Regions from separate parts of the Micrococcus sp. FDAARGOS_333 genome, predicted to be linked through region 2. Evidence: predicted binding sites of a transcription regulator. Region 2 holds the regulator's gene; each other region holds the start of a gene.
The links. Region 2 encodes LexA, which represses DNA repair genes until DNA is damaged. Its sites were predicted from a motif close to TCGAACANNTGTTCGA; they were not measured.
Positions count from the first base shown of each region.

Region 1: uvrA (excinuclease ABC subunit UvrA) is a predicted target of LexA. The motif match lies at 1,759-1,774, and genes of this name have one in related genera.
Region 3: ruvA (Holliday junction branch migration protein RuvA) is a predicted target of LexA. The motif match lies at 1,343-1,358, and genes of this name have one in related genera.

Region 1 is NZ_NJFJ02000001.1:1,713,420-1,716,686, reverse strand. It holds gene uvrA (excinuclease ABC subunit UvrA) at 1-1,687, opposite strand, end outside; gene CEQ11_RS07655 (MBL fold metallo-hydrolase) at 1,995-2,675, shown strand; gene CEQ11_RS07650 (bifunctional 2-polyprenyl-6-hydroxyphenol methylase/3-demethylubiquinol 3-O-methyltransferase UbiG) at 2,680-3,267, shown strand, end outside.
Region 2 is NZ_NJFJ02000001.1:1,261,754-1,265,020, forward strand. It holds gene CEQ11_RS05640 (ATP-dependent DNA helicase) at 1-1,197, shown strand, start outside; gene lexA (transcriptional repressor LexA) at 1,287-2,039, opposite strand; gene CEQ11_RS05655 (LysM peptidoglycan-binding domain-containing protein) at 2,301-2,669, shown strand; gene CEQ11_RS05660 (histidinol-phosphate transaminase) at 2,954-3,267, shown strand, end outside.
Region 3 is NZ_NJFJ02000001.1:1,911,297-1,914,563, reverse strand. It holds gene CEQ11_RS08490 (YebC/PmpR family DNA-binding transcriptional regulator) at 1-553, shown strand, start outside; gene ruvC (crossover junction endodeoxyribonuclease RuvC) at 586-1,257, shown strand; gene ruvA (Holliday junction branch migration protein RuvA) at 1,404-2,048, shown strand; gene ruvB (Holliday junction branch migration DNA helicase RuvB) at 2,045-3,082, shown strand; gene yajC (preprotein translocase subunit YajC) at 3,244-3,267, shown strand, end outside.

The DNA of each region.
Region 1 (3,267 bases), 450 kb from region 2:
CGATCAGGGTGTTGCCGAGGTCGCGCAGGCGCAGGAGCGTGTCGATCAGGCGCCGGTTGTCCCGCTGGTGCAGGCCGATGGACGGCTCGTCCAGCACATAGAGCACACCCACCAGGCCGGAGCCGATCTGGGTGGCCAGGCGGATGCGCTGGGCCTCGCCGCCGGAGAGGGTGCCGGCGGAGCGTTCCAGGTTCAGGTACTCCAGGCCCACGTCCAGCAGGAAGCTCAGGCGGGCCAGCAGCTCCTTGAGGACCTGATCGGCGATGCGACGCTCACGCTCGGTCAGCTCCAGGGACTCGAAGAAGTCCAGCAGCTCGCGCAGCGGCAGGCCCGTGGCATCCGCGATGGACCGGCCCTCCACCAGCACGTTGAGCACGGTGGGGTTCAGGCGCGCGCCGCCGCAGGCCGGGCACGGGATCTGGCGCATGTAGGACTCGTAGCGCTCGCGGGCCGAGTCCGACTCGGTCTCCCCGTGCTTGCGCTCGATGTACGGCATGACGCCCTCGAAGCCTGTGGTGTAGCGGCGCTCGCGGCCGAAGCGGTTCCGGAAGGCGACCTCCACCTTGAAGTCCTTGCCGTGCAGGACCGCGTGACGGGCCTTCTCCGGCAGGTCCCTCCAGGGCGTGGTGAGCGAGAAGCCCACGTCCTTGGCCACCCCGGCGAGGATGCGCTGCCAGTACTCGGCGGTGGACTTGCCCAGTGACCAGGGGGCGATGGCCCCCTCGGCCAGCGACAGCTCGTCGTTGGGGACCACGAGCTCCTCGTCCACCTGCAGACGGGAGCCGATGCCGGTGCACTCGGAGCAGGCGCCGAACGGGTTGTTGAAGGAGAAGGAGCGCGGCTCGATCTCGTCCACGGTCTGCTCGTGGCCGTTCGGGCAGGACAGCTTCTCGGAGAAGGGGCGGTAGCGCGGGGTGCCGTCCGCGCCGCGGCCGGAGAACTCTCCGGTGTTCTTCTTGCCCTTCTCCTCGACGACCTCCACGTCCACGAAGTCGGCGATCACGAGCCCGTCGGCGAGCTTCAGCGCCGTCTCCACCGAGTCGGTGAGGCGCTGGCGGATGCCCTCCTTCATGGCGAGGCGGTCCACCACCACGGCGATGGTGTGCTTGACCTGCTTCTTCAGTGTCGGAGGGTCCGAGAGCTGGACGAGCTCGCCGTCCACCACGGCACGGGCGTAGCCCTGCGCGGAGAGGGAGGAGAACAGGTCCACGAACTCGCCCTTGCGGCCGCGGACGACCGGGGCGAGGATCTGGAAGCGGGTGCGTTCGGGCAGCTCGAGCAGCCGGTCCACGATCTGCTGAGGGGTCTGCCGGTCCACCGGTTCGCCGCAGTCCGCGCAGTGGGGCACGCCGATGCGGGCCCAGAGCAGGCGCATGTAGTCGTAGATCTCGGTGATGGTGCCCACGGTCGAGCGCGGGTTGCGGTTCGTCGACTTCTGGTCGATCGACACGGCCGGGGACAGGCCCTCGATGAAGTCGACGGCCGGCTTGTCCACCCGTCCGAGGAACATGCGGGCGTAGGAGGACAGCGACTCGACGTACCGGCGCTGGCCCTCGGCGAAGATCGTGTCGAACGCCAGGGAGGACTTGCCGGAGCCGGACAGGCCGGTGAACACGACCATGGAGTCGCGGGGCAGGGAGACGTCCACGTCCTTGAGGTTGTGCTCGCGCGCTCCCTGGACCACGATCCGGTCCGGGTCGGCCGTGCCGCCCGCGTGGCCGTGCGGTCCTGCGGCGAGTCCGGTGGGGGCGGGGCTGTTCGTATTTGTGTTCGACACGCGCTCCAGTCTAGGGGCGGACGCGGCCCCCGCCAGGGCCCGCAGGCGTGATCCTGCCGACTGTTCCGCCCAGGGCGGACGTCGCTGCCGCCCGCCGCGGCTCCCGCCGGCCGCTTCCCGACGACGGCCGCGCGCCCTTCGCCTCTGCCCTCGCCCGCCGTGGCGGTCCGGGAGATCGAGCTGTCCTGCAGCACAGTCCGCACGTAGACTCGAGCTCATGTCCGCGTCCCCCGCCGCTCCCCGTCTCCTGCACGATCTGCCCGCCGTCACGGTGCGCACGTGCGTCGTCTCCGAGATGCAGAACAACGTGTTCCTGCTGACCTCCAAGACCACGGGCGCGCAGATCCTCATCGACGCGGCGGACGAGCCGGAGTCGATCGAGGCGCTGCTGGCCGCGGCGGCGGACGACACCCCGTGCGAGCCGCACCTGGACCTGCTGATCACCACGCACCGGCACTGGGACCACATCCGTGCCACCGCCGCCGTGGTGGAGCGCCACTCCCCGCGCAGCGCCGCCGGCGCGGCGGACGCCGAGGAGATCGAGAAGGAGACCGGCACCGAGGTCACCGAGCGCCTGGAGCACGGCGACACGGTGGGCGTGGACGGCATCGACCTGGACGTGATCGGCCTGCGCGGCCACACCCCCGGCTCCGTCGCGCTGGTGCTGCAGCCCTGCCCGGACGAGCCGCCGGTGGTCTTCTCCGGCGACAGCCAGTTCCCGGGCGGTGTGGGGAAGACCTGGTCGGACGAGGACTTCCGCTCCCTGCTGGCGGACGTGACGGAGCGCCTCTTCGGCGTCTACGAGGACGACACGGTCGTCCACCCCGGTCACGGCAACTCCACCACCCTCGGCGCCGAGCGCCCGCACCTGGACGAGTGGGCCGAGCGTGGCTGGTGACCGCGTGAGCACCGCCGGCGCGGCCGAGGACGGACGCCGGCACGAACGCCTCGAGGACAAGGTCCTGCGCTTCTACGGACAGGACTTCGACGAGGACGCCCGGCTACGGACCCAGAGCGCGCAGAGCGCCGTCGAGCTCCTCCGCGTGCAGTCCCTGCTGCGGAGCCGCCTCGCCCCCGGCTCCCGCGTGCTCGACGTCGGCGGTGCAACCGGTGTGCACGCCGAGTGGCTCGCCCAGGACGGGCACGCGGTGACGCTCCTGGACCCGGTCCCGGAACAGGTCGCCGCGGCCGCCACCCTGTCTGGCGTCGAGGCCCTGGTCGGCGACGCCCGCGACCTGCCCTTCCCCGACGCCTCTGCGGACGCCGTCCTGCTCTTCGGGTCGCTCTACCACCTGCCCTCGCGCGCGGACCGGCTGCGCGCCCTGGCCGAGGCCCACCGCGTGCTGCGTTCCGGCGGCCTGGTCTTCGCCGCGGGCATCAGCCGGCTCGGGGCGTTCCTCGACGGCGTGCTCGAGCGCGTCGCCTCCCGTGACCCCCACGTGGACGCCGACGATGTGGCCCTGCTCAATGACGGCGCCTGGACCAATCCT
Region 2 (3,267 bases):
ACCGTGGCCGTGGAGGACCTCGTCGCCGCCGCAGCGAGCCTGGACGCCGCCTTCACCCCCTGCCCCTCCGGGCTGCTGGCCACCGGCCTGGACGACGCGCAGGAGACCGCGCTCAACGCCGTGCTCGCCGCCGTCCGGCAGTGCCTGTCCGACCTCGGCACCGGCAAGGAGACCGAGACCGACGGCGGCCGTCAGATGGCCCGGGCCCGCGCTCTGGACGTGCTCGAGGTGACCGAGCGGATGCTCGCCGCACGGCCCGAGGCCGACTTCCCGGAGGTCGTCTGGGCCACCCGTCCCGGCCACTTCGAGCCCGGAGTCGGCTGGCAGCCCGGCAACGAGGAGGACCCGCCCCAGCTCTACGTGGCCCCGCTCTCGGTGGCCGGCAAGCTGCGCGAGGGGCTGTTCGGCGCCGCCACCACTGTGCTCACCTCCGCCACCCTGACCGTGGGCACGGGCGAGCGCCGCTTCGACTCCGTGGCCGGGGACGTGGGCCTGGCCGGACCAGACGCGCCGAGGTTCACGGTCGCGGACGTCGGCAGTCCCTTCGACTATCCGCGGCAGGGGGTGCTCTACGTGGCTCGCCACCTTCCTAAGCCGGGCCGCTTCGCCTCCGAGGAGTCCCTGGACGAGCTCGAGCGGCTCATCACCGCCTCCCGCGGCGGGGCGCTGGGCCTGTTCTCCTCCCGCCGGGCCGCCGAGGACGCCGCCGAGGCCATGCGCCGCCGGTGCGGGAAGGACATCGAGATCCTCTGCCAGGGCGACGCCACCCTCTCCGCGCTGGTCAAGCAGTTCGCCGAGGAGCCGGATACCTGCCTGTTCGGCACCATGAGCCTCTGGCAGGGCGTGGACGTCCCGGGCCCCTCGCTGCGCCTGGTGGTGATCGACCGCATCCCGTTCCCACGTCCGGACGACCCGCTCTCCCTGGCCCGCACCCGTGCGATCAGCAGCCACGGCGGCAACGGGTTCATGGCGGTCTCCGCCACCCACGCCGCCATCCGCCTGGCCCAGGGCGCCGGCCGTCTCATCCGCTCCGTGCAAGACAGGGGCGTGGTGGCCGTGCTCGACTCCCGTCTGGCCACCGCCCGCTACGGCGGCTTCCTCGCCTCGGCCCTGCCGGACTTCTGGCGCACCACGGACCCGACGGTGGTGGAAGGCGTCCTCGGCCGCCTCGCCGCGTCCGTGGATCAGGACGGCTGACGCCGCCTTCCCGACGACGGCTCCTCACCTGCACGAAGCCCCTCACCCGGATTCCGGGTGAGAGGCTTCGTGGCGCCGGGCGGTGCGGCTCAGAGGGCGCGGAGCACGGTGACGACGCGGCCCATGATCGTGGCGTGGTCTCCCAGGATCGGCTCGTAGGCGGTGTTCTGCGGCAGCAGCCAGGTGTGGCCGTCGCGCTGGCGGAAGGTCTTCACGGTGGCCTCGTCGTCCAGCAGGGCGGCGACGATGTCCCCGTTCACGGCGGTGTTCTGGCGGCGGACCACCACCCAGTCGCCGTCGCAGATGGCGGCGTCCACCATCGAGTCGCCGGAGACCTTGAGCATGAACAGCTCGCCCTCGCCGGTGAGGCGGCGGGGCAGTGCCATGACGTCCTCGACCTGCTGGTCGGCGAGGATCGGCCCACCGGCGGCGATGCGGCCGACCCACGGCACGGGGACGGAGTCTCCCTCCTCCGTGCCGGTGTGCCACGTGGGCAGCGCCGAGACCACGGCGTCGCCGTCGGCGGACGTCGCGCCGGCTGCGGCCTCACCGGCGGCCTCGCCGGAGGCGGCCAGGAGTGTCCCGTCCTCGTCCCGCAGCACCTCGAGGGCACGGGGGCGGCCCGGGTGGCGGCGCAGGTAGCCGAACTGTTCGAGGCGGGTGAGCTGGTGCTTCACGGAGGAGAGTGAGCCCAGGCCGGCGGCGTCGCCGATCTCGCGCATGGACGGCGGGTAGCCGTGCTCGGCGATGGACGCGCGGATCGTCTCCACGATCGCGCGCTGGCGCGGCGTGAGGGTCTGCGGCGTCCCGGTGGGGTGCTCAGGGGGCTGAGGAGTGGCCATGGCGGTCCGTTCCTGCTCGGCGGCGTCGGCGGTGTTCCCTATCGTGTCCGCCCCTCGTGGTCTGCTGTCCGGCGTCACCTGGAGAGGGTCGTCCACGGGCGGAACCCGTGGCTCGACCGTAGCCCAGGAGACCGACCGGTTCAAAGATATGTTCGAACTCGGCATGGCGTGTCTCGAAGACGTGTGCTAGAAAAGTGTTCGAACAGATCGAACGGATGTTCGAACAGCCTGCTCCGGCAGGTGGAAAGGCAAGGCAGCACCATGAACGCTCGCACCCGCTCCGTCACCCGCACCGGCACCGTCCAGGCTGCCGACTGGCGGCTGAACCGCCGCGGCCGCTTCGTCCTGCGCGGCCTGCCCGTGATGGTGCTCGCGGCCGTGCTCACCGCTCTGGCGGCCACGGCCCTGTCCATCACCCTGTCCCCGGCGGCCGTGTCCTCCAATCAGGCCGGCGCGGAGCTGGAGAAGGTCACCGTGATGCCCGGTGACAACCTGTGGGACATCGCCGGCCGTGTGGATCCGGCGGCCGACCGCTTCGCCACCATGGAACGCATCACCGAGCTCAACGGCCTCGAGGGCCGCACCCTCGAGACCGGCGACGACCTCTTCGTGCCGGCCATGGCCGACTGACCCGTTCGTGCCGGCCATGGCCGACTGACCCGTTCGTGCCGGCCATGGCCGACTGACCCGCCCGTGCCGGCCATGGCCGACTGCACCGGCTGGATCCCTGCACGTCGTGCCCCCCGATCCCTTCATGTCCTCCTCTTGCGCAGGAACGATCCCGCGGCTCCCGGCTGATCACAGGCCTGCTCCAGACCCCGCCGCCGCCCGGCGTGCTTCCCCCTCTGTCGCTGCCCGCGCCCTCGGGCGTCACGCGGCGGCCGCCGGCGGCGGCGGTTCCTAGACTGATCGCCATGACCGATCTGGACGCCCTCCCGCTCCGCGAGTCCCTGAAGGGGCAGAGTCCCTACGGTGCGCCCCAGCTGGACGTCACCGTCGCGCTGAACACCAACGAGAACACGCATCCGGTGCCTCCGATCGTGGCCGACGCCATCGTGCAGTCGGTCGCCCGGGTCGCCGGCGGTCTCAACCGCTACCCGGACCGTGAGTTCGTGGAGCTGCGCGAGCGTCTGGCGGACTACCTCGGCCACGGCCTCACCCCGGAGCACCTCTGGGCGGCCAACGGCTCCAATGAGGTCCTCCAGCAGATCCTGCAGGCCTTCGGCGG
Region 3 (3,267 bases), 650 kb from region 2:
GCGCGGCGCCGGCCTGACCGGCGAGGTCGTGGACTACACCGAGATCATGTATGAGGTGCGCGGCCCGTCCGGCTCGGCCCTGATGGTGGAGTGCCTCACGGACAACAAGAACCGCGCCGCCTCCGACGTGCGCGTGGCCGTGACCCGCAACGGCGGCACGCTGGCCGACTCCGGATCCGTGGCCTTCCTGTTCGCCCGCAAGGGCGTCGTCCGCCTGCCGGCCGAGGGCAACACCGAGGACGGCCTCCTCGAGGCGATCCTCGAGGGCGGTGCGGACGCCGAGGAGGTCCAGCAGGACGGCGACGTGTTCGAGATCGTCTCCGAGGCCTCCGACCTGCGCGCCGTGGCCGAGGCCCTGGACGCCGCCGGCATCGAGTACGAGTCCGACGAGGCCGAGTTCCTGCCGTCGATGAAGGTGGAGCTGGAGGACGCCAAGTCCGCCGCGACCTTCCTGAAGCTCGTGGATGCGCTCGAGGAGCTGGACGACGTGCAGAACGTCTACTCCAACGTGGACATCCCGGAGTCCGTCCTCGCCGAGCTCGACGAGGACTGATCCGACTGGCGGAACGAGTCGGCCACGGCACCCTGCGCGTCCTGGGCGTCGACCCGGGACTGACCCGCTGCGGCATCGCCGTCGTGGAGGTCGACGCGCGGCGCCGCGGACGGCTCGTCCACGTCCGGGTGTCCGGCACGCCGTCCGACGCGCCGCTCCACGAGCGGCTGCTGCACCTGGACCGGGAGGTCACCGAGGTGCTCGAGCGGTACGCCCCGCAGCGGGCCGCCGTGGAGCGCATGTTCGCCAACAACAACACGCCCACCGTGCTGGGCACCGCCCAGGCCGCCGGCGTGGCCATCACCGCCGCCGCCCGCTGCGGGCTGGAGGTCGGCCTGCACACCCCGTCCGAGGTGAAGGCCGCCGTCACCGGCCACGGCAACGCGGGCAAGGAGCAGGTCACCGCGATGGTCACCCGCATCCTCGGCCTCGACGCCCCGCCGCGTCCGGCCGACGCCGCCGACGCGATCGCCCTGGCCCTCGCCCATGCCTGGCGCGGCACCGCCCTCGGCCGGGCCTCAGGGCAGACCGGCCTGGCCACCGGCTCCATGACCTCCCGCGGCGGACGGTCCCGGTTCGCGGAGGCCGCCGACTCTGCCGGGCGTCGGCCCGTCGGTGCGGGGACGTCGCTGACCAGGGCACAGGAGCAGTGGCTGGCCGCCGAGCGCTCCGGGGCGGCCACGGGCGCCGCCCGCCGCCGCTGATGCCGCCCCTTCCCGACGACGGCCGCGCACCCGGCGCGGTCCCTCGCCACGGCCTGCGGTCGGGTGCGTCCGGGCACCGAGCCGTTCGATAGTATGTTCGAACGCCGGCGGTCCGAATGTGTCCGTCCGGAGAAAGGACCTGTGCCGTGATCGCCTCCCTGACCGGGACCGTCGAGTACGTCGGACTGGACCGCGCCGTCATCGTCTCCGGCGGCGTCGGCCGCCTCGTGTTCGCCACGCCGCAGACCCTGTCCGCCCTGCGCGAGGGGCGCGAGGCGTGTGTGCACACCCACCTGGTGGTGAAGGAGGACTCGCTCACGCTCTTCGGGTTCGCCGCCCGGGCCGAGCAGGAGGTCTTCGAGATCCTCCTCGGCGCCAACGGCGTCGGCCCGCGCCTGGCCCTGGCCGTGCTGGCGGTGCACCCTCCTGAGGCGGTGCGCGTGGCCGTCGCCCAGGAGGACGAGAAGGCCCTGACCCGGGTGCCCGGCATCGGCCCGAAGCTGGCGAAGAAGATCCTCGTGGAGCTGGCCGGCAAGCTGGCCCCGACCGGCGCCGAGACGCCCGCCGAGGCCGCGCAGGACCAGGTGCCCGCGGCGCCGGCGGAGCACTGGCACGCGGACGTCGTCGAGGCGATGGCCGGCCTGGGCTGGTCCGAGAAGGAGGCCCTCAAGCGCGTCGAGGCCACCCTCGCGGCCCACCCCGAGCTCGACGAGGGCCGGGACGTGGCCGCCCTGCTCCGCGCCACCCTGCGCGACGTCGGTGCCGCCGCCACCGTCCGGAGCGGCCGATGAACGGCGGCGGAACCGACGCCGGGGACCGGGGCGCGGACCGCGTCGTCGCCGGGGACGCGGGGGAGGACGAGCGCCGCCTCGAGGCCGCGCTGCGTCCGAAGCACCTGGACGAGTTCGTCGGCCAGCAGCGCGTCCGCGAGCAGCTGGACCTGATGCTGGGCTCTGCCCGCCTGCGCGACCGCGCCGCGGACCACGTGCTCCTGTCCGGCCCGCCCGGGCTCGGCAAGACCACACTGGCGATGATCGTGGCCGCGGAGATGAACGCCCCGCTGCGCATCTCCTCCGGGCCGGCCATCCAGAACGCCGGCGACCTCGCGGCGATCCTCTCGTCCCTGACCGAGGGGGAGGTGCTGTTCCTGGACGAAGTCCACCGCATGTCCCGTCCGGCCGAGGAGATGCTCTACATGGCCATGGAGGACTTCCGCGTGGACATCGTCGTCGGCAAGGGCGCCGGCGCGACCTCCATTCCGCTGGAGCTGCCGCCGTTCACCCTGGTCGGGGCCACCACGCGCGCCGGCCTGCTGCCCGGGCCGCTCCGCGACCGCTTCGGGTTCACCGGGCACCTCGAGTTCTATTCGACCGAGGAACTCGAGCTCGTCCTGCGCCGCTCCGCCCTGCTGCTGGACATGGACGTCACCTCCGCCGGCTTCGCCCAGATCGCCTCCCGCTCCCGGGGCACGCCGCGCATCGCCAACCGGCTGCTGCGCCGCGTGCGCGACTGGGCGCTCGTGAAGGGCCTGACGTCCGTGGACGCCGAGGCCGCCGGCCGGGCCCTGCACATGTACGACGTGGACGAGCGCGGCCTGGATCGCCTCGACCGTGCCGTCCTGAACGCCCTCTGCACCGTCTTCGACGGGGGACCGGTCGGCCTGTCCACCCTCGCGATGGCCGTCGGCGAGGAGACCGAGACCGTCGAGACGGTCGCGGAGCCGTTCCTCATCCGCGAGGGCCTGGTCGGCCGCACGCCGCGGGGCCGTGTCGCGCTGCCCGGAGCCTGGGAGCACCTCGGGCTCCCGGCCCCGGAGCGGGGCTGAGCGGAGCGGGCCACATGCCCAGGCCAGGCGCCACGGACAGGCGCCTGGCCGTCGTCGGGCATCAGACGCCCTAGACTGGTCTGCACTGTGCGCACCCCCACACCCCGGACGGGTGTGCCTGCGCACGTCCTCATCCCCGACGACGACGGAGAGTGTCTCTCGTGACCACCCTCGCCCTGTCCATC